Regions from separate parts of the Marinobacter salsuginis genome, predicted to be linked through region 2. Evidence: predicted binding sites of a transcription regulator. Region 2 holds the regulator's gene; each other region holds the start of a gene.
The links. The regulator sigma-54, encoded in region 2, starts transcription at its own class of promoters, with help from an activator protein. The targets are predictions, from matches to a motif close to ANTGGCATNNANNTTGCTNT.
Positions count from the first base shown of each region.

Region 1: a site for sigma-54 is predicted at 2,632-2,651, ahead of flgB (flagellar basal body rod protein FlgB). Genes of this name have one in related genera too.
Region 3: a site for sigma-54 is predicted at 2,649-2,668, ahead of flhA (flagellar biosynthesis protein FlhA). Genes of this name have one in related genera too.
Region 4: a site for sigma-54 is predicted at 1,773-1,792, ahead of glnK (P-II family nitrogen regulator). Genes of this name have one in related genera too.

Region 1 covers NZ_BGZH01000003.1:301,413-307,190, reverse strand. Annotated here, with positions in the region: gene GJU83_RS15505 (adenylate/guanylate cyclase domain-containing protein) at 7-1,446, opposite strand; gene GJU83_RS15500 (Mpo1-like protein) at 1,448-1,759, opposite strand; gene GJU83_RS15495 (nitroreductase family protein) at 1,927-2,478, shown strand; gene flgB (flagellar basal body rod protein FlgB) at 2,718-3,116, shown strand; gene flgC (flagellar basal body rod protein FlgC) at 3,151-3,600, shown strand; gene GJU83_RS15480 (flagellar hook assembly protein FlgD) at 3,619-4,296, shown strand; gene GJU83_RS15475 (flagellar hook protein FlgE) at 4,324-5,778, shown strand, end outside.
Region 2 covers NZ_BGZH01000001.1:731,869-737,646, forward strand. Annotated here, with positions in the region: gene GJU83_RS03335 (KdsC family phosphatase) at 1-323, shown strand, start outside; gene lptC (LPS export ABC transporter periplasmic protein LptC) at 320-904, shown strand; gene lptA (lipopolysaccharide transport periplasmic protein LptA) at 888-1,454, shown strand; gene lptB (LPS export ABC transporter ATP-binding protein) at 1,432-2,157, shown strand; gene GJU83_RS03355 (RNA polymerase factor sigma-54) at 2,315-3,835, shown strand; gene hpf (ribosome hibernation promoting factor) at 3,936-4,244, shown strand; gene ptsN (PTS IIA-like nitrogen regulatory protein PtsN) at 4,332-4,802, shown strand; gene rapZ (RNase adapter RapZ) at 4,831-5,715, shown strand; gene GJU83_RS03375 (HPr family phosphocarrier protein) at 5,723-5,778, shown strand, end outside.
Region 3 covers NZ_BGZH01000001.1:579,379-585,156, reverse strand. Annotated here, with positions in the region: gene GJU83_RS02660 (class I SAM-dependent methyltransferase) at 1-654, opposite strand, end outside; gene GJU83_RS02655 (uracil-xanthine permease family protein) at 635-1,891, opposite strand; gene upp (uracil phosphoribosyltransferase) at 1,894-2,532, opposite strand; gene flhA (flagellar biosynthesis protein FlhA) at 2,751-4,931, shown strand; gene flhF (flagellar biosynthesis GTPase FlhF) at 4,992-5,778, shown strand, end outside.
Region 4 covers NZ_BGZH01000005.1:83,698-89,475, reverse strand. Annotated here, with positions in the region: gene GJU83_RS17930 (YifB family Mg chelatase-like AAA ATPase) at 1-1,202, opposite strand, end outside; gene GJU83_RS17925 (accessory factor UbiK family protein) at 1,266-1,520, opposite strand; gene glnK (P-II family nitrogen regulator) at 1,902-2,240, shown strand; gene GJU83_RS17915 (ammonium transporter AmtB) at 2,315-3,598, shown strand; gene speE (polyamine aminopropyltransferase) at 3,666-4,547, opposite strand; gene speA (biosynthetic arginine decarboxylase) at 4,726-5,778, shown strand, end outside.

The DNA.
Region 1 (5,778 bases), on a different contig from region 2:
CGCGCCTCAGGAAACATCCTCTTCCCGTCGCAGACGATCGGCGGCGTCTTCCAGGGCAGTCAGGATGGCCTGGCGTTCCTTCTCGGTAATCTTGTCTGAATCCAGATACATGGCAAAGCCACTGTGCTCGTGCTCAAGGAAGCTGCGGTTGGGGCCCATATCGCGCCGGAAATCCACCACCTCATAGATTGGCACCGGTCTGCCGAAACCTTTCACAGTAATTTCGCCCTTGTCCCGGCACATGATCTTGTCCTTGATCAGCGAGAAGGTCTCGTAGGAAACCAGTATTTCACCCGGTTCTGCCAGCGATTCAAGCCGGCTGGCAAGATTCACCTCCTTGCCGATGATGGTGTAGTCCATCCGGTTTTCTGCACCGAAGTTACCTACGGTTGTGTAGCCGGTGCTGATCCCCATTCGAATTTCCAGCGGGGTCTTGATGCCCTGGCTGCGCCACTTCTGACGCATGATTTTCATGTGCTTACGCATCTCGATAGCCATGGAGACGCAGGCAAAAGCGTCCTCCCGCTGACCCCGGCTGGTTGGGTCGCCAAAGAACACCATGATGGAGTCGCCAACGAACTTGTCGATGGTGCCGCCGTACTTCAGGGCCACTTCCGACATTTCGTTAAAGTAGTGATTCAGTAGCTCCGTCAGGGCTTCAGGCTCCATTTCCTCGGACAGCTCGGTGAAGCCCTTGATGTCAGAGAAGAACACCGCCAGCTTTTTCCGCTGGGTTTCCAGTCGCACATCCCGCTCGCCCGTAAAGATGGACTGCCAAACCTGAGGCGAAAGGTATTTGGAAAGCTTGTGTGAGAGCGCGATGGACTGCTCGCGCTGATTCTGGATCTGCGTCTTTGCCAGCATGAGCGCGCGTGCCTGCTGGTGCGAGTAGTAGGCTGTGACACAGATATAAAGCCCGGTTGAGAGAATAGACACAATGCTGGTGAGCAGAGGCGAGTGCGGACCATCCGCTGGCCCAAGGATAGCGACAGAACCAGCAATGGCTGCGGCCATGAAGACGGCGCCCATAAGCCACTGGCGGATGCCGCCGACAATCAGGCAGCTGAACATCAACATCAGCGCGACCGCCAGGGAGGGAATGACGATCAGCCCGATGCAGCCGATAAACGCGCCGCCAACAACGCAATCGAAAATCAGCATCTTCTGTCGAATGCGTGGGGAATTCCTGAGGAACGTCCGACGGGTCAGGGCGTGGGCTATGTGGGGCCAGGTCAGCGCGCCGGCCACCAGCCAAAGCAGCCAATGGGCAAACACACCTTGCAGAACACCGGTTACGATAATGGCGGCGGTTGAGGTATAGGCGAGGATCCGACCGTTGTAATCGGGCATTGGCGGAATGGCAATCGGGTTGCCCGATGCCTCAGACGCCAGGGATCTGCCTGCGGAGCTGCTGGCATTGCGCAAGTCTGCCGGAGCGCTCATCATTTCAGAAACGGATCCTGCCAATTAGCATGTCACGGAACATGACCCAGTCGCCCATCAGGCTGTACAGTGGGTACTTGAAAGTAGCGGGTCGGTTTTTCTCAAACTTGAAATGGCCTACCCAGGCAAAGCCATAGCCAATAACGGGCAGAGCCAGAAGCCACAAGAGCTTGCCTGATGTCAGGGCCCACAGGGCCACGATCAGAACCAGCAGGCTGCCGACGAAGTGCAGACGGCGACAGGTCACGTCGCTGTGTTCTTCAAGGTAGTAAGGATAGAATTCGGAAAAGCTGTTGAAGGTTTGCTGGTTGCTCATTGTGTTGCCACTCATCATTGTACGACCGCGTCATTTATAATTGTTGGCAGACCTGACTACGACCAAAGGTTAACAGCATTACGTACAAGCCACAATTCACAGCCGGGAATTATGGTCGTACCGAATTTTTGAAATCCATCAGAATAGCGACCAGACAGCGAGCAGATATGACAGCAGTTACCGATTTCCTTCTTAGCCGTTCGTCAGAGCCCAGGCTGGAGTCGCCTGCACCGGACCCGGCAACCCTTGACCGTGCGTTCGCCTGCGCCGCTCGCGCTCCTGACCACGCGCTGCTGAGACCCTGGCGTTACCTGGTTATAGAGGGCGAAGGTCTTGAGGCGCTGGGCGAACTGTTTGCCGCCACCTGCGCCAATAACAGCGACGAGAAAGAGATCGAGAAGCTCAGGCGTGCACCTCTCAGGGCGCCAATGGTGATCGTGGGTATCGCATCGCCCAGAACGCATCCCAAAGTACCTGAAGTCGAGCAGTTGATGTCCGCCGCAGCCGGCATGAGTTTTATCGAGCTTGCCTTGCAGGATGCCGGTTACGGAGTGATGTGGAGAACGGGCGGTGTTGCCTACCATTCCTCGGTTCACGCCGGACTGGGGCTGGAAGAGCATGAGCAGATCGTCGGGTTCCTCTACACCGGAACAGTCTCCGCCTCCAAGCCGGCGGTTCCCAGGCCGGCGGTTGATGAATTTGTGCGTCACTGGCCCTGATACCCTGCCCGTATTCCCCCGGTCCTCGCCGGGGGAAGCAGCTTGCCGCTTTTTCCTGTCCGCTCCTTGTGCACTTTTCCCTGACAATTGTTTTGCCACTGGCCAGGGCCCGCCAATGCTGACTTTCCTGACAAATTTACGCCTCATCTGAATTCTGGCATCCAGCTTGCTTCAGTCCCGTCAAAGAGCACAGCCGGCAAAAGCAGCTCGGCATACCAGTGCAGTTTTCGGGAGGCAACATGGCAATTACGTTTGATTCGGCTCTGGGCATTCATCAACACGCGGTTGAAGCGCGTGTAAAACGCGCCGAAGTTTTGGCAAACAACCTGGCGAACGCCGACACCCCGGGTTTCAAGGCGCGGGATCTGGATTTCCAGGCAATGATGCAGAAGGCTCAGGAGCAGGTCAGCGGATTCCAGATGGCCAAAACCCATGACGCGCATATGGATACCTCGCCATCGGCCTCGGAGAGCGATTTGATGTATCGGGTTCCCCATCAGCCGTCGGTTGACGGCAATACGGTAGACGCCCAGCAGGAGCAGACCCGTTTCATGCGCAACGCCATGGATTTCCAGGCCAGTTTCCAGTTTTTGAACAGCAAGTTCAGCGGTTTGACCAAGGCCCTCAAGGGCGAATAAGCCGAAGTCACAGGATTAGCGAAGGAGAATTCTCATGTCACTGGGCAGCATTTTTGACATCGCCGGTTCCGGCATGACCGCGCAATCACTGCGGCTGAACACAACCGCGTCGAACATCGCCAATGCGGAGACCGCAAGTTCCAGCACGGGCGAAACCTATCGGGCCCGAAAGCCGGTTTTCGCGGCCATTCAGCAGTCCATGATGAACCCCGGGCAGGGCGGTTTTCCGATGGCTGCCGATGAGGGGCCAGGCGCGGGTGTAAGAGTTGAGGGTATTGTTGAGAGCGATGCTGAACTGCAGATGCGTTACGAGCCCCATCACCCGGCGGCCAATGAAGACGGATATGTCTATTACCCCAACGTGAATGTGGTCGAAGAGATGGCGGACATGATGTCGTCGTCCAGAAGTTTCCAGATGAATGTGGATGTCATGAACACTGCCAAGTCCATGATGCAGCGCATTCTGACTCTTGGTCAGCAGTAACAGGGTGAGGAGCACAACATGACTGCAGTGAATGCAACAGACGCGTCGGATGTTCTGAGCCAGTACCAGCTGAAGCAGCAGAATGGCGGCCAGGGCACCAGCGAGCTGGGCCGGAATGAGTTTATGGAACTGATGCTGGCGCAGCTGAAAAACCAGAACCCGTTGGAGCCCCAGGACAACGGTGAATTCATCTCCCAGCTGGCGCAGTTCAGTTCGCTGGAGGAGATGCAGAATCTCTCCGGTACGGTTGAGGATGTGGTAGGGCAGTTCCGATCCACTCAGGCGCTCCAGGCGTCGGCCATGGTGGGCAAAACCGTGCTGGCCCCCTCCCAGATCGGGATCCTGGGTGCCGAAGGTGAAATTACCGGGACCATTGAAGTGCCCGCTTCCACGGGCGGCCTGCGCCTGTCCATCGAGGGACAGAACGGTGAGCGGGTACGTCAGATCGATATGGGCAGTAGCCAGGCAGGTGTTGTGTCCTTCCGCTGGGATGGTCAGGACGGCAACGGCAATCCCTTGCCGCCGGGCCCCTACCGAATTGTGGCAGAAGCTTCCTATCCCGATGGGCCGCAGCAGCTGGGCACCATGGTGAGTGCCAATGTGGATAGCGTATCCCTGGGCCAGGGCGGCTCGATAACACTGAATCTTGCGGGCATGGGCTCTATTGCCCTGTCTGATGTGAAACAAATTAACTGAGACCGGTGAGACACCAAGGGGTGAACCATGGCATTTAATACAGGTTTGAGCGGCCTTCGTGCGGCATCGGTGGATCTGGACGTCACCGGCAACAACATTGCGAACGCCAGCACCGTTGGCTTCAAGGGCAGTAAGGCCCAGTTCGGCGATCTTTACGCCAGTGGCTTTCTGAGCGCGGGCACCAACCCGATCGGTGACGGTGTTCGGGTCCAGGACGTTAAGCAGTCTTTCGGCCAGGGCAATATCAGCTTCACGGACAACGGTCTGGATATGGCGATTGCCGGCGATGGTTTCTTTATCCTGAATAACGGCGGTGAAATTCGTTATTCCCGTGCAGGGCAGTTCGGCATTGATAAGGACGGCTTTGTAACGAACAACCAGAATATGCGGGTGCAGGGATACACCGCCGATGAAGACGGTAACCTTTCCGGTATTCGAGGCGATCTGCAGATTGAAACTGACAACCTGGCGCCACGCCGGACCACCAACCTCGTTTCAGATCTGAACCTGGACTCGCGGGAACCCGTGCTTGAAACCCGGGTTCGGGACATCGGGCCAATCGCCGCAACGGATCTGCAGGGTGAGAGTTTTGATGTGCTCTACAACGATGGCACGCCGGACTTCAACGTAACCATCGGGGCTACAGCAACAGCCCGAGAGGCGGCCGCCGCAATTAACGATGCGCCTGGCCTCAGCGCGTCTGCCACCACGACCGTGACGTTTGATGGTGCCAATCAACTTGATGACACTTACATCTCCAACGCGGGCCCGGGTAATTTTGCATTCAGTCTGAGCATCAATGGCTCTCCGCTTGCCCTGGATACCAGCAACATCACATCGCTGCAGGATCTCGTCGACTCTATTAATAATTCTTCTGAGACCGCTATTTCAGCTTCGATGGTGGATGACGGTTCAGGCAGCAACAACGTGCTGCGGGTGATTCATAACCAGGGCGAGACGCTGAGCTTTTCCTTCGATGACGACGGCGATCTCAGTAACGGGGGTGAAACCTCCGATACGGTTCTCGGTGACGTGAATGCGACGGCGGACAGAGTTGTTTCCGGCATTGATGATGCCTCCAATGGCGATTTTGAGACGGCATTTAATAGCTCTCCAATCCGGATAACCAATGAGTTCAACCCTCTGGATCAGCGGACCTACAACCACGCCACCTCCACCACCATCTACGACAGCCTGGGCAACTCCCACGAGTTCACCCAGTTCTTCGTAAAGGAGCCTTCTCCGGGCAGTGGTGTCGGTGTAAGTGAGTGGTCGGTTTACCTGCAGATTGATGGGGAAATGGTCGCTGGCACAGACACTACGCCCTACACGGCCCGTTTTGATCAGAACGGAAACCTGCAATCAATTGATGGTGACCCGGCCGGCGAGATCGTGGTCACCGATTGGGTTCCAAAGGACGAGAACGGCCAGCCAAATGGGGCAGATGGTCCTCCTGCGGACCCAACCTCGGTGGTGACTCCG
Region 2 (5,778 bases):
GGATGCGGGATCTTGGCATACCTCACCTTATGCAGGGGCGCGAAGATAAGAAAGTGGCCCTGCAGGAGCTTGTCAGCACCATGGACATTGGACCGGAAGCCATCGCCTATATGGGCGACGATTTGCCTGACCTGCCGGCACTAAGGTTCGCCGGGCTCGGCATCACCGTACCCAACGGTTACTGGCTGGTGCAGCAACATGCCGACTACTGCACCCACGCTCGAGGCGGAGAAGGTGCGGTGCGGGAAGCCTGCGATCTGCTGCTTACCGCCCACGGCAAGCTTGATTCTACACTGGCACCCTATCTGGAGCCCGAGGCGTGAACTGGCTACCGGACCGGCCCTGGCTGCGAACCCTGGCGCTGGCTGGCACCGTTGTGGCAGCCGTCTTTTTGCTCTGGCAAAGCGATGAGCCGCCGGTCATCGATGATGAGGCAGCGGCGCTGAGGGGCGATGCCGAGCCGGACGGCTTTGTGGTGAATGGTCGGTACACTTCCTTCGACGAATCAGGGAACCTGAAGATCCGGTTCTCCAGCCCTCGCATCGAACAGTTCGAGGAAGGCAACCTGGCTACCATGGACTCTCCCCGTGCCGAACTCTATGGCGGCGACGGCGCCCTACCCTGGATTGTTGAAGCCGAGAATGGCAGCCTGCTACAGAACCAGAACCTGGTGTACCTGACGGACAATGTCCGGATTCAGCGCACGATTGGAGAACGGGACGCCACCCTGACAACATCAACCCTGACCCTGGATAACGACCGGGGCATGGTATATACAGATGCACCCGTAGAAATACGCGACGTTACCGGTATTACCCGGGCCACGGGCATGAAAGCGTGGATAGACGAGCGGATTCTGGAACTGAACTCCCAGGTGGAAGGACGCTATGAAACCGGAAACTAACCGATACCGGCGCTTGCTGGTTGCCCTGCTGACAGCCGCGATGATCGGCCCGGCGGCGGCTTTCGACCTTGATTCCGACACCCCCATCAAGGTTACCGCAGACAATGCACGCCTCGATGACGGTCAGGGCATTGCCACCTACACCGGGGATGTAGAACTTGAGCAGGGCACCACTCGGCTGAACGCGGACCGGGTGGTCCTCTATCGCTCCGAGGACGGGCTGAGCCGGATCGAAGCCTCCGGCACCCCGGCCAGATACCGGCAGCCGGCGCGAGAGGGCGAAGGAGAAACCGATGCACGCGCCCTGAACATTACCTGGTCAGCCACCGACAGTCGGCTGACCTTTGAACGGGAAGCAGTCATCGAGCAGAATGGCAACCTGTTCCGTGGCGACGTCATTCATTATGATACCGCCGGCCGGGTAGTGACCGCTGAAGGCGGCGGAGACACGGGCGAAGGCAGCGGCCGGGTAGAGATGGTGATTCAGCCACGCAGCGCCGACAGACGCACTGACAGACAGGAAACCGATGGCAGTTCTGAGAGCCAGTAACCTGGCAAAGAGTTACAAGCAGAAAAAAGTGGTGATCGATGTTTCCCTGGAAATTCGCAGTGGGGAGATAGTGGGGCTGCTTGGCCCCAACGGCGCCGGGAAAACCACCTGCTTCTACATGATCGTCGGGCTGGTCCCTGCCGATCGTGGCCGTATCACCATCGACAGCCGGGATATTACGCCACTGCCGATGCACGGACGCGCCCAGCAAGGCATCGGATACCTGCCCCAGGAAGCCTCGGTGTTCCGTAAATTGTCGGTACGCGACAACATCATGGCGATCCTCGAAACCCGTCGGGGGCTGGGCAAAGCGGATCGAGAGAAAAAACTCGAGGAGTTGTTGGAAGAATTCCACATAACCCATATCCGGGACAGCGTTGGGATGGCCCTATCGGGCGGTGAACGGCGACGGGTGGAAATTGCCCGGGCGCTGGCCATGGAACCGGCCTTCATACTTCTGGATGAGCCCTTCGCCGGTGTCGATCCGATATCCGTAAGCGATATCAAGCACATCATCCGGCATCTGCGTGACAAGGGTATTGGCGTACTGATTACCGATCATAACGTGCGAGAGACCCTGGACATCTGCGAGAACGCCTACATTGTCTCCGGAGGCCACATCATCGCCTCCGGCAATGCCGATGCGATCCTGGCCAACCAGCAAGTCAAGGAAGTCTACCTGGGCGATGAATTCAGGCTGTGACACCGAAAGGCTCATTGTTTTGATGACCTGTAGCAAGTAAACTCGGCAAAGAACTTGCTAGGGTAAAATAAAACGACGGCAAGTAACCGGCATATATAGAATTTTTCACGACTTATGACACAAAGCGCTGATGAGTGACGGATCCTGAACCATGGTTATGAAAGCCTCCTTACAGTTAAAGCTGGGTCAGAGCCTGACCATGACGCCCCAGCTGCAACAGGCGATCCGGCTTCTCCAGCTCTCCACCCTCGACCTCCAACAGGAAATCCAGCAGGCACTGGAATCCAACCCCATGCTGGAGACATCCGAGGACGATGATCAGGCTGACGCAACCTCCGAGAACGACGAGCGCGAGACTAGCGAGAAAGAATCCGCGGCCGAGTCAGCGCCGGAACCTTCGAGCGACTGGGACGAATCAGAGAACGGCCCGGACTGGTCCTCCGAGAACGACATTCCGGACAACATTCCGGACGACCTGCCGGTAGACACCGCTTGGGACGACATCTACCAGTCCGCGCCCGCGCCGGCCGCCCGCAACGACGACGAGAACGATCACGATTTCGAGACCCGCAACTCGCCCACCGAAACACTTCAGGATCACTTGGAATGGCAGCTCAATCTGACCCCGCTGAGTGAACGGGACCAGGCCATTGCCCATGCCCTGATGGACGCTGTGGATGAGCGCGGCTATCTCACCAGCCCTCTGGAAGAAATCCACGCCGGACTGCTGGATGAGAACGAGGAAGACCCTCTGGAACTGGATGAAGTGGAAGCCGTCTTGCACCGCCTCCAGCACTTTGATCCGCCAGGGGTGTTTGCCCGGGATCTGCAGGAATGCCTGCTGATCCAGCTCAACCAGCTACCACCCGAGACGCCCTGGCTGGCCCAGGCGCGACTGGTGATTACCCACTACATCAATCTGCTGGGCAACCGTGACTACGCCCAGTTGCTGCGGCGCAGCCGTCTGAAAGAAGACCAGTTGCGAGAGGTTCTGGCTCTGATCACCGGCCTTAACCCGCGGCCGGGCGACGTGATTGATCGCGCCGAACCCGACTATGTCATTCCGGACGTTATCGTTCGCAAGCACAATGGCCGCTGGCGTGTTGAGCTGAATCCGGAAATTGCCCCGCGCATTCGGGTGAATGCCAGCTATGCTTCACTTATAAGGCGTGCGGACAGCAGTGCCGACAACACCTACCTGCGTGATCAGTTGCAGGAGGCCAAGTGGTTTATCAAGAGCCTGCAGAGCCGCAATGAGACCCTGTTGAAAGTGGCGACCCGTATTGTCGAACACCAGCAGGGATTCCTGGATCACGGCGAAGAAGCCATGAAGCCGCTGATTCTTTCAGACATCGCCCAGGCGGTAGAAATGCATGAATCGACGATTTCACGGGTAACCACCCAAAAATACATGCATACCCCCAGGGGCATTTTCGAATTGAAATATTTCTTCTCCAGCCACGTCAGCACTGACGAGGGCGGTGAATGCTCCTCCACGGCCATCCGGGCGATGATCAAGAAGCTGATTGCTGCGGAAACGCCCAAAAAGCCGTTGAGCGACAGTAAAATTGCAGCCATGCTAGGAGAACAGGGAATCAAGGTTGCGCGACGCACCGTTGCCAAGTACCGGGAGGCCATGCACATTCCGCCGTCCAACGAGCGCAAGCGGCTGGTCTGAATACCCTGGTGCGGGACGCAACACCGTATTCGCCGGCGCACAATGCGCCAGCACCCAGACCGGCTCCCGGGAGCCGGCACGATGACAACAGGAGACGCCTATGCAACTCAATATTTCAGGCCATCACGTAGAACTGACTCCCGCACTGAAAGATTACGTTTCAGAGAAGTTCGAAAAGCTCGAGCGTCACTTCGACCACATCAGTAACTGCCAGGTGACCCTGGAAGTGGAAAAGGTGCGCCAGATTGCGGAAGCCACGTTGCACGTGGTTGGTGGTGAGATTCACGCAAAGGCAGAAAACGAGGACATGTACGCAGCCATCGATGCCCTGATCGATAAACTGGACCGCCAGATCCTCAAGCACAAGGAAAAGAATGTAGACCGGATGCACGGAAACGGCTCTCGCTAACTGGCTGTTTTCATGCAAGTCATCTAATCGAGCTGCGACATGAACAACGTGTCGCAGCCTTTTTTTTAACGGAAACGCAGTCGATCCATGAGCGACACATCCCTGACCATAGACACTATCCTTGTTCCGGAGCTCACCCTCTGCAGGGTACCTGCGTCCAGCAAGAAACGGGCCCTGGAGTTTATTGCCGAGCAAATAAACCACCAGGACAATACGCTCAGCGAGACCCAACTCTTCAACAACCTCATTTCCCGTGAGCGCCTGGGCAGTACCGGCATTGGCCAGGGGATCGCCATTCCCCATTGTCGCCTGGAGGGCCTTGATCACGTGGTGGGCGTGCTGATGACGCTCGAAGAAAGCGTTGAGTTCGATGCCATCGACAATCAGCCGGTGGATCTGATTTTTGCCCTGATCGTCCCGAAAGAGGCAACCAGCGAACACCTGGAGCTGCTCAGCCAACTGGCGGAGAAGTTCAATGAGCGGTCGTTCTGTGATCGCCTCCGGCAATGTGAGGACGCCGGCACGCTGTACCAGCGCATGACCGCCTCAGGCGGCTGATTTTCATTGCAGTGGAGGTGATTTGGTCATGAAGCTGATTATCGTCAGTGGCAGGTCCGGTTCGGGTAAAAGTACCGCGCTTCATGTGCTGGAGGACCTCGGGTTCTACTGCATCGACAATCTTCCCATTGGCTTGCTCTTTCCTCTCACCCGGGAAGCAGCGAGCCAGACCAAGCCCGGCCGGCTCGGCAAGATGGCGGTCAGCATTGATGCGCGCAACCTTTCCGGCGAGCTCGCCAATTTCGAGGAAATTTACCGGCGCCTCCAGGAGACCGGGGTTACCGTTGAAATTATCTTCCTTGATGCCGACGAGCAGTCACTTCTCCAGCGTTTCCACGCCACCCGCAGAAAACACCCGCTGAGTGACGACAAGACCTCCCTCAGGGAAGCCATTACCAGCGAGAAGAAGCTGCTTGAACCACTGTCCAAGCTTTCCGACCTGTATGTGAACACCACCGGTATGTCGATGTACGAACTTCGGGATATGGTGAAGCAGAGAGTTGTGGGCCGGAAGGATCAGGAGCTGGCACTGCTGTTCCAGTCGTTTGGCTTCAAGCACGGAGTACCGCTGGATTCCGACTATGTTTTCGATGTTCGCTGTTTGCCCAACCCTTATTGGGATACCAGTCTGCGGAAGTACGTGGGCACGGATCAGCCGGTTATCGAATTTCTGGAAAAAGAACCGGCGAGCCGGAAGATGATCGACGACCTGAAGGCCTTCCTGGATACCTGGCTGCCTTCTTTCGCAGACAGCAACCGCAGCTATATGACGATTTCCATTGGCTGTACCGGCGGCCAGCACCGTTCAGTGTATGTTTGCGAGCAATTGGGCGACTACTTCCGGCAGCGTTACAGCAATGTGCAGGTACGCCATACCGAACTGCCACACCTTCAGACCCGGGAAGAGATCTGATCGAACCATGATTCGCCGCCCGATTACCATTATCAACAAGCTGGGTTTGCACGCGCGCGCCAC
Region 3 (5,778 bases), 150 kb from region 2:
TTTCAGGGTGGTGTTCAGTACAGGCTGGCTTGGCTGGTAGTAGCTTTCGGACAGGTAAACCGAACCCGGGCGCTTGCCCATGGCGGAGGAGAGTCTGCGCCAGAACACGGTGATGGTTTCCAGGGAAAAATAGCTGGTCAGGCCTTCGGTAACGATGATTACCGGCTCGTTGTTCTCGAATACCCGGTCGATTACTTTTTCCAGTTGGTACTCGCCGTGATCCGCGAGGATATCGATGGGCGTGACCTGGTGATGGTCGCCGAGGCGGCCAGTGGCCATCAGGCGGAGCGCCTTGCGGGCGGCCATGTCGGGCAGGTCGGCTTCGACCATATGGAGCAGGGGATGTTTCTGGCGTAACCGGATGCCCCGGGGAGACATGCCGCAGGCGATTTCCAGGACCTGAGTGATGCCCTTTTCTTTGATGGCCTGGTCGATCAGATGCTCGATGATCAGATGGCGTTGCAGGAGGAAGGTGCGGATGTTGCCACCGATGGCCGCCTTGCTGGCGGCCTCGAAGGGTGTCATCAGGCGGTATAGCCAGCGACCTTTTTCCGTGGCCAGAATGTCGTCGGAAAGCCCGTACCGGTGCCAGACGGCACCGGTGTAGAGGGCAGTGAAGCTGATGCCGGAGCTGTCAGTCGGCTTTCTGCTCATAGACGGCTTTGCCCCATGCCTCGCGGCTGCCGGGGAGGATCAGGTTCAGGATAATGGCGGCCACCGCGCACAGCGCGATGCCTTCCAGATGACCCAGCACCATCCCGCCGATACCGAATACCAGGGTGACCCCGACGATCACCAGATTGCGAGACTGTGACAGGTCCACCTGGTGACGGATCAGCGTGTTAAGGCCAACCACGGCAATGGAGCCGAACAGCAGGCACAGAATGCCGCCCATAACGGGGACCGGGATGGTCTGCAGTGCCGCGCCGAACTTGCCAACAAAGGCCAGAACGATGGCTACGCCGGCCGCCCACCACATGACTTTCGGGTTGAAGTTCTTGGTCAGCATGACCGCGCCGGTGACTTCAGAGTAGGTGGTGTTGGGTGGTCCACCGAGCATGGAAGCAGCACTGGTGGCCAGGCCGTCACCCAGGAGGGTGCGGTGGAGGCCCGGCTTTTCCAGATAGTTCTTGCGGGTCACGTTGCCGATGGCCAGCACGTCGCCAATGTGTTCGATGGCCGGGGCGATGGCTACCGGAATCATGAACAGCACGGCGCCCCAGCTGAACTCGGGCGCAACGAAGTTGGGAACGGCAAACCAGGCGGCTTCTTTGATGGGCGTGGTATCCACGATGCCTGCAAACGCGGAGAGGATGTAGCCGGTGATCACGCCAAACATGATGGGAATCAGGCGGAAGATGCCCTTGGCCCAGACCGACATGATGATGGTTACGGCCAGAGAGATCATCGCGATCCAGATGGCGGTGTCGTAGGGGATCAGCTGGTTGGCGCCGTCACCCGTACGGCCGGAGGCCATGTGAACTGCAACCGGTGCCAGGCCGAGACCGATGGTCATGATCACGGGGCCGATGACCACTGGCGGCAGCAGGCGGCGGACAAAGCCGGTGCCCCGCATCCGAACCAGGCCACTCAGGAAGATGTAGAGAATACCTGCGGCCATCAGGCCGCCCAGGGTTTCTTCCATGCCAAACCGGCCCTTGGAAGCGATTACGGGGGCAATAAAGGCGAAGGAGGACGCCAGGAAGATCGGGATCTGCCCGCCGGTCACCACGTGAAAGATCAGGGTGCCCAGGCCGGCGGTGAAGAGGGCCACGTTGGGATCCAGGCCGGTGATCAATGGCATCAGCACCAGGGCACCGAAGGCCACCAGCAGCATTTGTGAGCCGGCAATGGCCTGTTTCCAGACCGGGTCGTTGGTATGATCCTGCATGCTTAAACGTCCTTCTGCTTGGTGCCGAAGATCTTGTCGCCGGCATCGCCGAGACCCGGAAGGATATAACCTTTCTCGTTCAGGCGTTCATCAACGGAGGCTGTGTAGATCGACACGTCCGGATGGGCCTCGAGGACTTTCTTGACGCCCTCGGGCGCGGCTACCAGAACCAGGGCCCTGATCTCGGTGCTGCCGGCTTTCTTGAGCAGGTCGATGGTGGAAATCATGGAGCCGCCGGTAGCGAGCATGGGATCGACGATCATGGCCATTCGCTGATCCAGCTCACCCACCAGTTTTTCCAGGTAGGTGCTGGCCTCGAGTGTTTCCTCGTTGCGGATCTGGCCGACAACACTGACCCGGGCAACAGGAATGAGGCTCAGAACACCGTCGAGCATGCCAAGCCCGGCCCGGAGGATCGGAACGATGGTGACTTTCTTGCCGTGAATCTGTTCCACATTCACTGGGCCGGCCCAGCCTTCGATGGTTTTTTCCTGCAGGTTGAAGTCCTTGGTGGCCTCGTAGGTCAGAAGTGCACCAACTTCCTGTGCCAGCTCCCGGAAATTCTTGGTGCTGATATCCGCACGGCGCATGATGCCGAGCTTGTGGCGGATCAGAGGGTGTTTTACCTCGTGGATTGGCATGGGGTCACCTGTGTGTCTGGTTGGGGTTTTAGCGTCGCAATTAAATGGCGCAAGGATACCGCATCTGGCAAGGCGAGTCAGGCCGCAAATGGCCGGTTCGCGGAAATCCACTAAGGGCTGGTACGGATCTTGCGATAACTCTTCCAAACGACGCCGCCGCGTCAGATTTTCGACCTTTGAAACGCCTGCAGGCACGGCCAATCGGAGAAGTATCCGGCATGGACAGAGCTTTAGTCCTCAATAACGTCAAAACCCTGACGCGGGGAAATCTGGGCATTCCCATCATGCTGATGGGCTTGCTCGGTATGATGATTCTGCCCATGCCGGCGTTTTTGCTGGACGTGTTCTTCACGTTCAACATCACCCTGTCGATTGTCATTCTGCTGGTCTGTGTCTACGCCCTGCGGCCCATGGAGTTTGCCTCTTTCCCCACGGTACTGCTGGTGGCCACGCTGCTGCGTCTGGCCCTGAACGTGGCGTCTACCCGGATCGTTCTGTTGAACGGCCACGAGGGCGGCGACGCGGCCGGTAAGGTGATCGAGTCCTTCGGTGCGGTACTCATCGGAGGCAACTACGCCGTGGGTCTGGTGGTCTTCGCGATTCTTATGATCATCAACTTCCTGGTGGTCACAAAGGGCGCCGGCCGGGTCTCCGAAGTAAGTGCCCGTTTCACCCTGGATGCCATGCCCGGCAAACAGATGGCCATTGATGCGGATCTCAACGCCGGCCTGATCAATCAGGACGAAGCCAAGCATCGCCGGGCCGAGATTGCCCAGGAGGCGGATTTCTATGGTTCCATGGACGGTGCGTCCAAGTTCGTTAAAGGCGATGCCATTGCCGGCTTGCTCATTCTTGCCATTAACATCGTCGGCGGGATCGCCATCGGTATGCTCCAGCATGGCCTGGATTTCGGGCTGGCCATGGAGCGCTATGCGCTATTGACCATTGGTGACGGCCTGGTGGCACAGATTCCCTCGCTGCTGCTGTCCACGTCTGCGGCGATCATGGTAACGCGGGTCACTTCCAGCCAGGACATGGGCGGCCAGATCCTGCAGCAGATGTTCAGTGCGCCGAAGGCACTGTCCATTGCCGCTGGAATCCTGATTATCCTCGGCCTGATTCCCGGCATGCCTCACGTGGCCTTCCTGGGTCTGGGTGCGCTGGCTGGCGGCGCTGCCTGGTATATCTGGAAACACCAGAGGCAGACTGTCGAGGAGGAGGGCGCCTTCCCGGCCAGGGGCGCTGGCGGCGCGGCACCGCGACCGGCGGGTCGTGATCTGCCGCCGGGCGGAGACGCGGGTGGCGATCAGGGTCGTCAGCTGCCGGCACCCGGAGAGACCAAAGAGCTGGGCTGGGACGATGTGTCCACCGTCGATATCGTCGGTCTGGAAGTGGGGTACCGGCTGATTCCGCTGGTCGATAAATCCCAGGGCGGTCAGTTGCTCAGTCGCATCAAGGGCGTTCGCAAAAAACTGTCCCAGGATCTGGGTTTCCTGATGCCTTCGGTTCATATTCGCGACAATCTGGACCTGATGCCCAACGTCTATCGCATCACCCTGATGGGCGTAACCATCGCCGAGGCAGAGATTCACCCGGACCGGGAGCTGGCCATCGACCCCGGCCAGGTATTTGGAAAGGTCGAAGGGATTGAAGGAAAGGATCCGGCGTTCGGTCTGGATGCCTGCTGGATCGAGCCCGATAAGAAAGACCAGGCACAGACCCTTGGCTATACCGTAGTCGATGCCAGTACCGTGGTTGCCACCCATCTGAACCAGGTGTTGCAGAAACACGCCCACGAACTGCTGGGCCACGAAGAGGTCCAGAAGTGGCTGGATCAGCTTGAGAAGATTTCTCCGAAGCTGGCCGAAGAGCTGGTGCCCACCACCGTTTCCATCAGTCTGCTCCTGAAGGTCTTGCAGAACCTGCTGAAGGAGGAAGTGCCGATCCGGGATATGCGGTCCATTGCCGAGGCCATCGTGAATGTTCATCCGAAGAGTCAGGATCCCAAGCTGCTGACCACCGTAGCCCGGCAGTCCCTGCGCCGGATGATTGTCCAGAGCATCTGCGGCAACGAATCGGAGATACCGGTGATCACCCTGGATCCGGACTTGGAACAGTTATTGCTGAAGTCTGTTCAGCAGAGTCAACAATCCGGCGGTCAGGAAGACATTGGCCTGGTTCTGGAGCCGAATATGGTGGAGAAGCTCCAGCGATCGCTTCAGGAGAGCGTCCAGCGCCAGGAGATGCTTGGCAAACCGGCCATTCTGCTGGTGTCCGGGCCACTGCGGCCGGTCCTGGCGAAGTTTGCCAGCTATGGGGTAGAGCGACTGCACGTGCTCTCGTACCAGGAAATTCCGGATAACAAACAGATTACGATCGTGGCGTCCGTTGGCCAGTAACGGCGCGGATGACAGAGCGGACAGGGCCGGCACGGTGTTGCCGGTGGAGGAAGAGGCATCATGAAAGTAAAACGGTTTTTTGCTCAGACCATGGCAGAGGCGCTGAAACAGGTCAGTGAACAGATGGGGCCGGATGCCGTTATTCTTTCCAACCGTCGGGTCGACGGTGGTGTCGAAATCGTGACGGCGCTGGACTATGACGAAAACATGGCGCGCCAGCGCCTGGGCAACCAGGCCGAAGAAGCCACCAACGGATCCCGCCTGGCAGAAATGCAGGCTGACCAGCATCGTCGTCTCGAGGATGAATTGAGCCGATCCCGTGACCGCATCCGTGAAGTCAGGGAAAAGCGTGCCTCCCAGGGAGCCGGCTACTCAGGTCCGTCGTTTGCTGCTGTTCAGGAAACGGTCGGCGGCGATTTCGGTGATAGTGTGGCTGAGCCCCAGGCGCCGAAGGATGTCTATTCTGATGAACTCGCACAGATGCGTGCCGAGATCAGCTCCCTCAGGGATATGATGCAGGGTGGTCGCCCGCAGCCGGACTCTGTGGTTTCGACAAACACGGCTGTTCAGCAAAGGCTGGCCGAGCGCCTGCAGGAATTCGGCCTGGGCAGCGAGCTGGCAGGGTCAATTTCCCGTCGCCATAAGGCAGGGCGACTGGAAGATGGTTGGAAGCAGTCCCTGAAAATGCTGTGCACCGGCGTCCGGACCTCTCGCATGGAGTGGCTTGATGAGGGGGGCGCCTATGCGCTGGTGGGTCCTACCGGTTCCGGCAAGACCACCACGATTGGAAAGCTGGCGGCGCGGTATGTGCTCAAGCATGGCTCCGACTCCCTGGCTCTGGTCACCA
Region 4 (5,778 bases), on a different contig from region 2:
TGCCGCATCAGTATGTCCCCACCCTGCACAGGCACTTCAACGTGGAGATCGAACCTGTCCAGGAGCGGCCCGGAGATTTTCGACCGGTACCGCGCGACCTGTTGTGGCGTACACTGACACTCAATGGTGGGATGACCGCTATAGCCACAGGGACAAGGATTCATTGCACCCACCACCTGAAAACGGGCCGGAAAATTCACCTGCCGCGCCGCGCGACTGATCGAAATCTCGCCGGTTTCCATCGGTTCCCGCAACACCTCGAGCACTCGACGCTCGAATTCTGGCAACTCGTCGAGAAACAGTACGCCCCGATGCGCGAGGGAGATTTCACCGGGCCTCGGGCTGCTTCCACCGCCCACCAGAGCGACGGCCGATGCGGTGTGGTGAGGCGATCGGAACGGCGGCTCCCGCCAGCCCCCGGAACGAATCGGAAGCCCGGCCACCGAATGGACGCTGGCCACTTCCATGGCCGCTGCATCCTCCAGCCCCGGAAGAATGCCGGGCAACCGACTGGCGAGCATACTCTTGCCGGTTCCCGGTGGACCGAAGAACAACAGGTTGTGGTTGCCAGCCGCAGCGACCTCCAGAGCCCTTCGGGGTACCCGCTGGCCACGCACATCCGACAGATCCGGCACCTCACCCTGAGTGGCCGGCGCCTGTTCCAGCGAGGATCGCGGCACTGGCACCAGGCGGGCGCGGCCACTCAAATGCTCGCACACCGCCAGCAGGTGGCCGGCCGCCAGAACGTCACCCTGGCTGGCCAGGGCCGCCTCCTCGGCATTGCCATGCGGAACGAGCAAACTCCGCTGATCTTGCCGGGCCGCCAGCACAGCCGGCAATACACCCTTGAGCGGCCTCAATGCACCATCAAGGGACAATTCGCCCAGAAATTCGCAATCGGAAAGACTCTCCACCGGGATCTGTCCCGAGGCTGCCAGAATGCCCAGAGCGATGGGCAAATCGAACCGACCTCCCTCCTTGGGAAGATCGGCAGGCGCAAGATTAATGGTGATTCTGCGGGCAGGAAACTCGAAGCCGGCGTTCAGGAGAGCGCTCCGAACGCGCTCCTTGCTTTCTCGGACACCGGTTTCCGGCAGGCCCACGATCGATAGCGCCGGCAGACCGCCGGAAAGATGGACCTCGACGGTAACGGCCGGCGCTGACACGCCAATTGAGGCGCGGGAATGAACGATAGCAAGCATGACAACCTTCCATGGTAATGAGCGGAACTGCTGGCCCGGCGTCCTGCCGGGCGTGTCCGTGGTTTACTGTTTTGGCAGGGAATTTTCCAGTTCGGCCACCCGCTTCTCGAGCGCGTCCACCTTTTCACGGGTCTTCAGCAAGACGGCCTGCTGGGCATCGAATTCCTCTCGTGTCACCAGCTCAAGGCGGGACAGTACAGCCATCACAGTCGCCCGGGCCTGGGTTTCAAAATCTTCCCGTGCAGCGCGGGCCATGTCGGGTACGAACTGGCCAAACTGGCCCTGCAGCTGAGCAAAAATATCCTGTGGACCTTTCACACATCACCTCACGAATCACTGAAATGTCCGGCTTCGACTAAAAGACAGGGCCTGTTGCCGGTCTGCGGGAGTGTATCACATCGCAGCCCCTGCCATACTGTAGGTTGCGGACCCTATAATGGGGGCTGCCCGGCCAGAGAGCCCGCTCCAATTTGGCTCACTGGTCAGCTACCCGCTCTATTTTGGTGCACAACTTTGCGCCATTCTGGTACGCGGATATCATATATAATTGTTTTTATTGTAATTTTTTGCGTTGGCATACCCGATGCTAAAGCTCTCGTACGCAATCCGCACAATTGGTGTGCGAGGTGGCAGCATCCCGAACTCAACAATCGGCCGACGGGCCCTCACTGTTGGGACGGCTTTACCAAGGAGAAAGCAATGAAACTTGTGACAGCGATCATCAAGCCTTTCAAGTTGGATGATGTCCGTGAGGCACTATCCGAGATTGGCGTACAAGGCGTAACCGTCACTGAAGTCAAAGGCTTCGGTCGGCAAAAAGGCCATACAGAACTCTATCGTGGCGCGGAATATGTAGTGGACTTCCTGCCCAAAGTGAAGGTGGAAGTTGCCATTGGCGACAACCTGCTGGACCAGGTCATCGAGTCCATCACCAAGGCAGCCAACACCGGCAAGATCGGCGACGGCAAGATCTTTGTGACTGAACTGGCTCAAGCCATCCGGATCCGGACTGGCGAAACCGGCGAAGAAGCGGTCTGAACCAGCTCTGATAATTCGAACAGCCAACGCAAAAAATTTTTATAACCTGAAAAGCCTCGTGCGGAGGGCTTCATATGGAAAGCAATCTAAATCACATTTTTGAACTCCAGTATGCGCTGGATACCTTTTACTTCCTGATTTGCGGTGCCCTGGTCATGTGGATGGCCGCCGGCTTTGCCATGCTGGAAGCTGGCCTGGTGCGTGCCAAGAACACCACCGAAATCCTGACCAAAAACGTGGCCCTGTTTGCGGTCGCCTGTACCATGTACCTGATTGTCGGCTACGACATCATGTACGACGGTGGCATCTTCCTGAGCGGCGTCACAACTGTGGCCGAGATGGACGACGCAGCCATTGCCGGTGTCATTGCAGCCTCTACCGAAGCTGGTTTCAGCGACATGGGTGAGTACAGTGGCGCTTCCGACTTCTTCTTCCAGGTTGTCTTCGTTGCGACCGCCATGTCCATCGTTTCCGGTGCCGTGGCCGAGCGCATGAAGCTCTGGGCTTTCCTTGCTTTCGCGGTTGTTATGTGTGGTTTCATCTACCCGATGCAGGGTTCCTGGACCTGGAACGGCGACGCGGTATTCGGCATGTACGAGCTGAGCTACAGCGACTACGCCGGTTCCGGTATCGTTCACATGGCCGGCGCAGCTGCAGCCCTGGCTGGCGTTATCCTCCTCGGCGCCCGTAAAGGCAAGTACGGCGCCAAAGGCGAGATCCGCGCCTTCCCGGGTGCCAACCTGCCCCTGGCAACGCTTGGTACCTTCATCCTGTGGATGGGCTGGTTCGGGTTCAACGGTGGCTCTACCCTGAAGCTGGGTGGTATCGGTGTTGCCAACGAAGTTGCCAACGTGTTCCTGAACACCAACGCGGCTGCAGCCGGTGGCCTGATTGCTGCCCTGATCGTAGCTCGCCTGATGTTCGGCAAGGCTGACCTGACCATGGCCCTGAACGGCGCCCTGGCTGGTCTGGTTGCCATCACTGCCGAGCCGGCGGACCCGTCTCCCCTGCTCGCCACCATCATTGGCGCCATCGGTGGCACCCTGGTTGTGTTCTCCATCGTGACCATGGACAAGCTGCGCATTGACGACCCGGTCGGTGCCATCTCTGTGCACGGCGTGGTTGGTATCTGGGGTATCTTCGCGGTTCTCCTGTCCGACGCAGACGCTACCTTCATGGGTCAGCTGGTCGGCATGCTCACCATCTTCGTCTGGGTATTCGTTACCAGCCTGATCGTCTGGAGCATCCTGAAAGCCGTCATGGGCATTCGGGTCAGCGAAGAAGACGAGTACGAAGGTGTGGATCTGTCCGAGTGCGGTATGGAAGCCTATCCGGAGTTTGTCAGCGGCAAGCAGTAAGCCCTGACACAAAGCACGAAAAAAAGGGGCGCCATCTGGCGCCCCTTTTTTTCTTTGCAGACCTTACTCAGCCTTCTTCCGGTCGAACCTCATCTTCCAGTGCGTCCACCATGAACTGAGGCATTGCCAACGCACCCCGATGCACGCCGGCATTGTAATAGCGGGTGACGAATGGCCGATTGTTGGCATCTTCCTCACGGAAGTATTTGACCGGGTTCTCCTTGCTGGCCATGGTGCAACTCCACCAGCCGGTCGGATAGACCGGCTGCGGGAATGGCAAGGTCTGCACGTGCTCGAATCCGGCCTTGCGCATGTCCTCGTGAATGCCTTTGATGATGTTGTCGGTGTGCAAGAGCGGTGATTCGCTCTGCTGGACAATGATGCCACCTTCACGCAGCGCCAGCATGGCATCCCGGTAGAAATCCAGGGCAAACAGGCCTTCGGCGGGACCGACCGGATCGGTGCTGTCGATGATGATCAGGTCGACACTGTTCGGCTCAATGTCCCGCATCCACTGGATGCCATCCCCGAAGAAGAAATTGGCGCGCGGATCACTGTTCGCTTCGCACAGCTCCGGGAAATACTTCTCTGACATACGGGTGACACGCTCGTCGATTTCCACCTGCCAGGCTTCTTCGACGCCCGGATGTTTGAGCACCTCTTTCAGGGTGCCGCAGTCACCGCCGCCGACAATGACCACCTTTCTGGGATCCCGATGAGTGAACAGGGCCGGATGGGTCATCATCTCGTGGTACAGGAAATTATCGCGGGTGGTCAGCATCACGCAGCCATCCAGAACCATCAGGTTACCGAAGGTCTCGGTCTCGTAGATTTCCAGTTTCTGGAACGGTGTCTGCTCCTCATGAAGCTTCCTTTTCACCTGCAGGGAAAACGCCGTCCCCTGGTCCTGGAATACCTCAGTAAACCAGCCGTCGTTGAGTGCTGTCATGTCTTGCCTCCCGCTGTGGGCCATGGGCTGAATTGAAAGGGCGTATTGTAGGGGTGCCCCCTCGTGAGCTAAAGCGATAATCGCGGTGAATGGCCAGGTTTTTTCCACACCGGGTGCTTTTAGCCCGGAGTGGGAATCCATACAATGGCGGCCAGTGTTTCCTGACAGGATAGCAAGCATGAACGAAGCCAGCGCCACCCCGGCCCACAAGGTCTACAACATTGCCCACTGGAGCGATGGCTATATCGGTGTCAATGATCAGGGCGAGGTATTGATCCGCCCGGATCGCGGCCACAGCGACGCCCGAATCAACCTGCCGGAGTTGACCCGGGCTCTCACCGACTCCGGCGTTCAACTGCCGGTGCTGGTTCGCTTCGTTGATATCCTGCACGACCGGGTCAACAAACTGTGTAATGCCTTTAACAAGGTCGCAGGAGAGCACGCCTACCAGGGACGCTACACGGCGGTTTATCCGATCAAGGTTAACCAGCAGCGACGCGTGGTCGAGGAGCTGCTGGCCACCGAGCCGGCCGCCTCGAAAGGCCAGATCGGCCTCGAAGCGGGCAGCAAACCGGAACTGATGGCGGTGTTGGCCATGTCACAGCATCCAGGATCGGTGATCGTCTGCAACGGCTACAAGGATCGGGAGTATATTCGCCTGGCCCTAATTGGCCAGACCCTGGGCCACCGGGTGTTCATCGTCGTTGAGAAAAAGTCGGAACTGCCACTGATCCTGGAGGAAGCGGAGCGCCTCGGCGTATCGCCGCTGATCGGGGTGCGCGCGCGACTTGCGACCATCGGCAAAGGCAACTGGCAGAACACGGGTGGTGAGAAGTCCAAATTCGGCCTGTCTGCCAGCCAGGTGCTGGATGTCGTCAACACACTGCGTGACGCAGGAGCGCTCCATACCCTGCAGTTGCTGCATTTCCACCTTGGCTCCCAGATCGCCAATATCCGGGATATCCAGACCGGGCTCAGGGAATGCGCCCGCTTTTACAGCGAGTTGCGTCAGATGGGCGCCCCCGTGGGCACCGTGGATATCGGCGGTGGCTTGGGAGTAGACTACGAGGGCACTCGCTCCCGCAGCAGCTGCTCCATGAACTACAGCGTGTACGAGTACGCCTACAATGTCGTGCACGTACTCCAGGCCGAGTGCAATCGCCACGGCATTCCCCATCCGGACCTGATCAGCGAATCCGGGCGCGCCCTGACCGCCCACCATTCGGTGCTG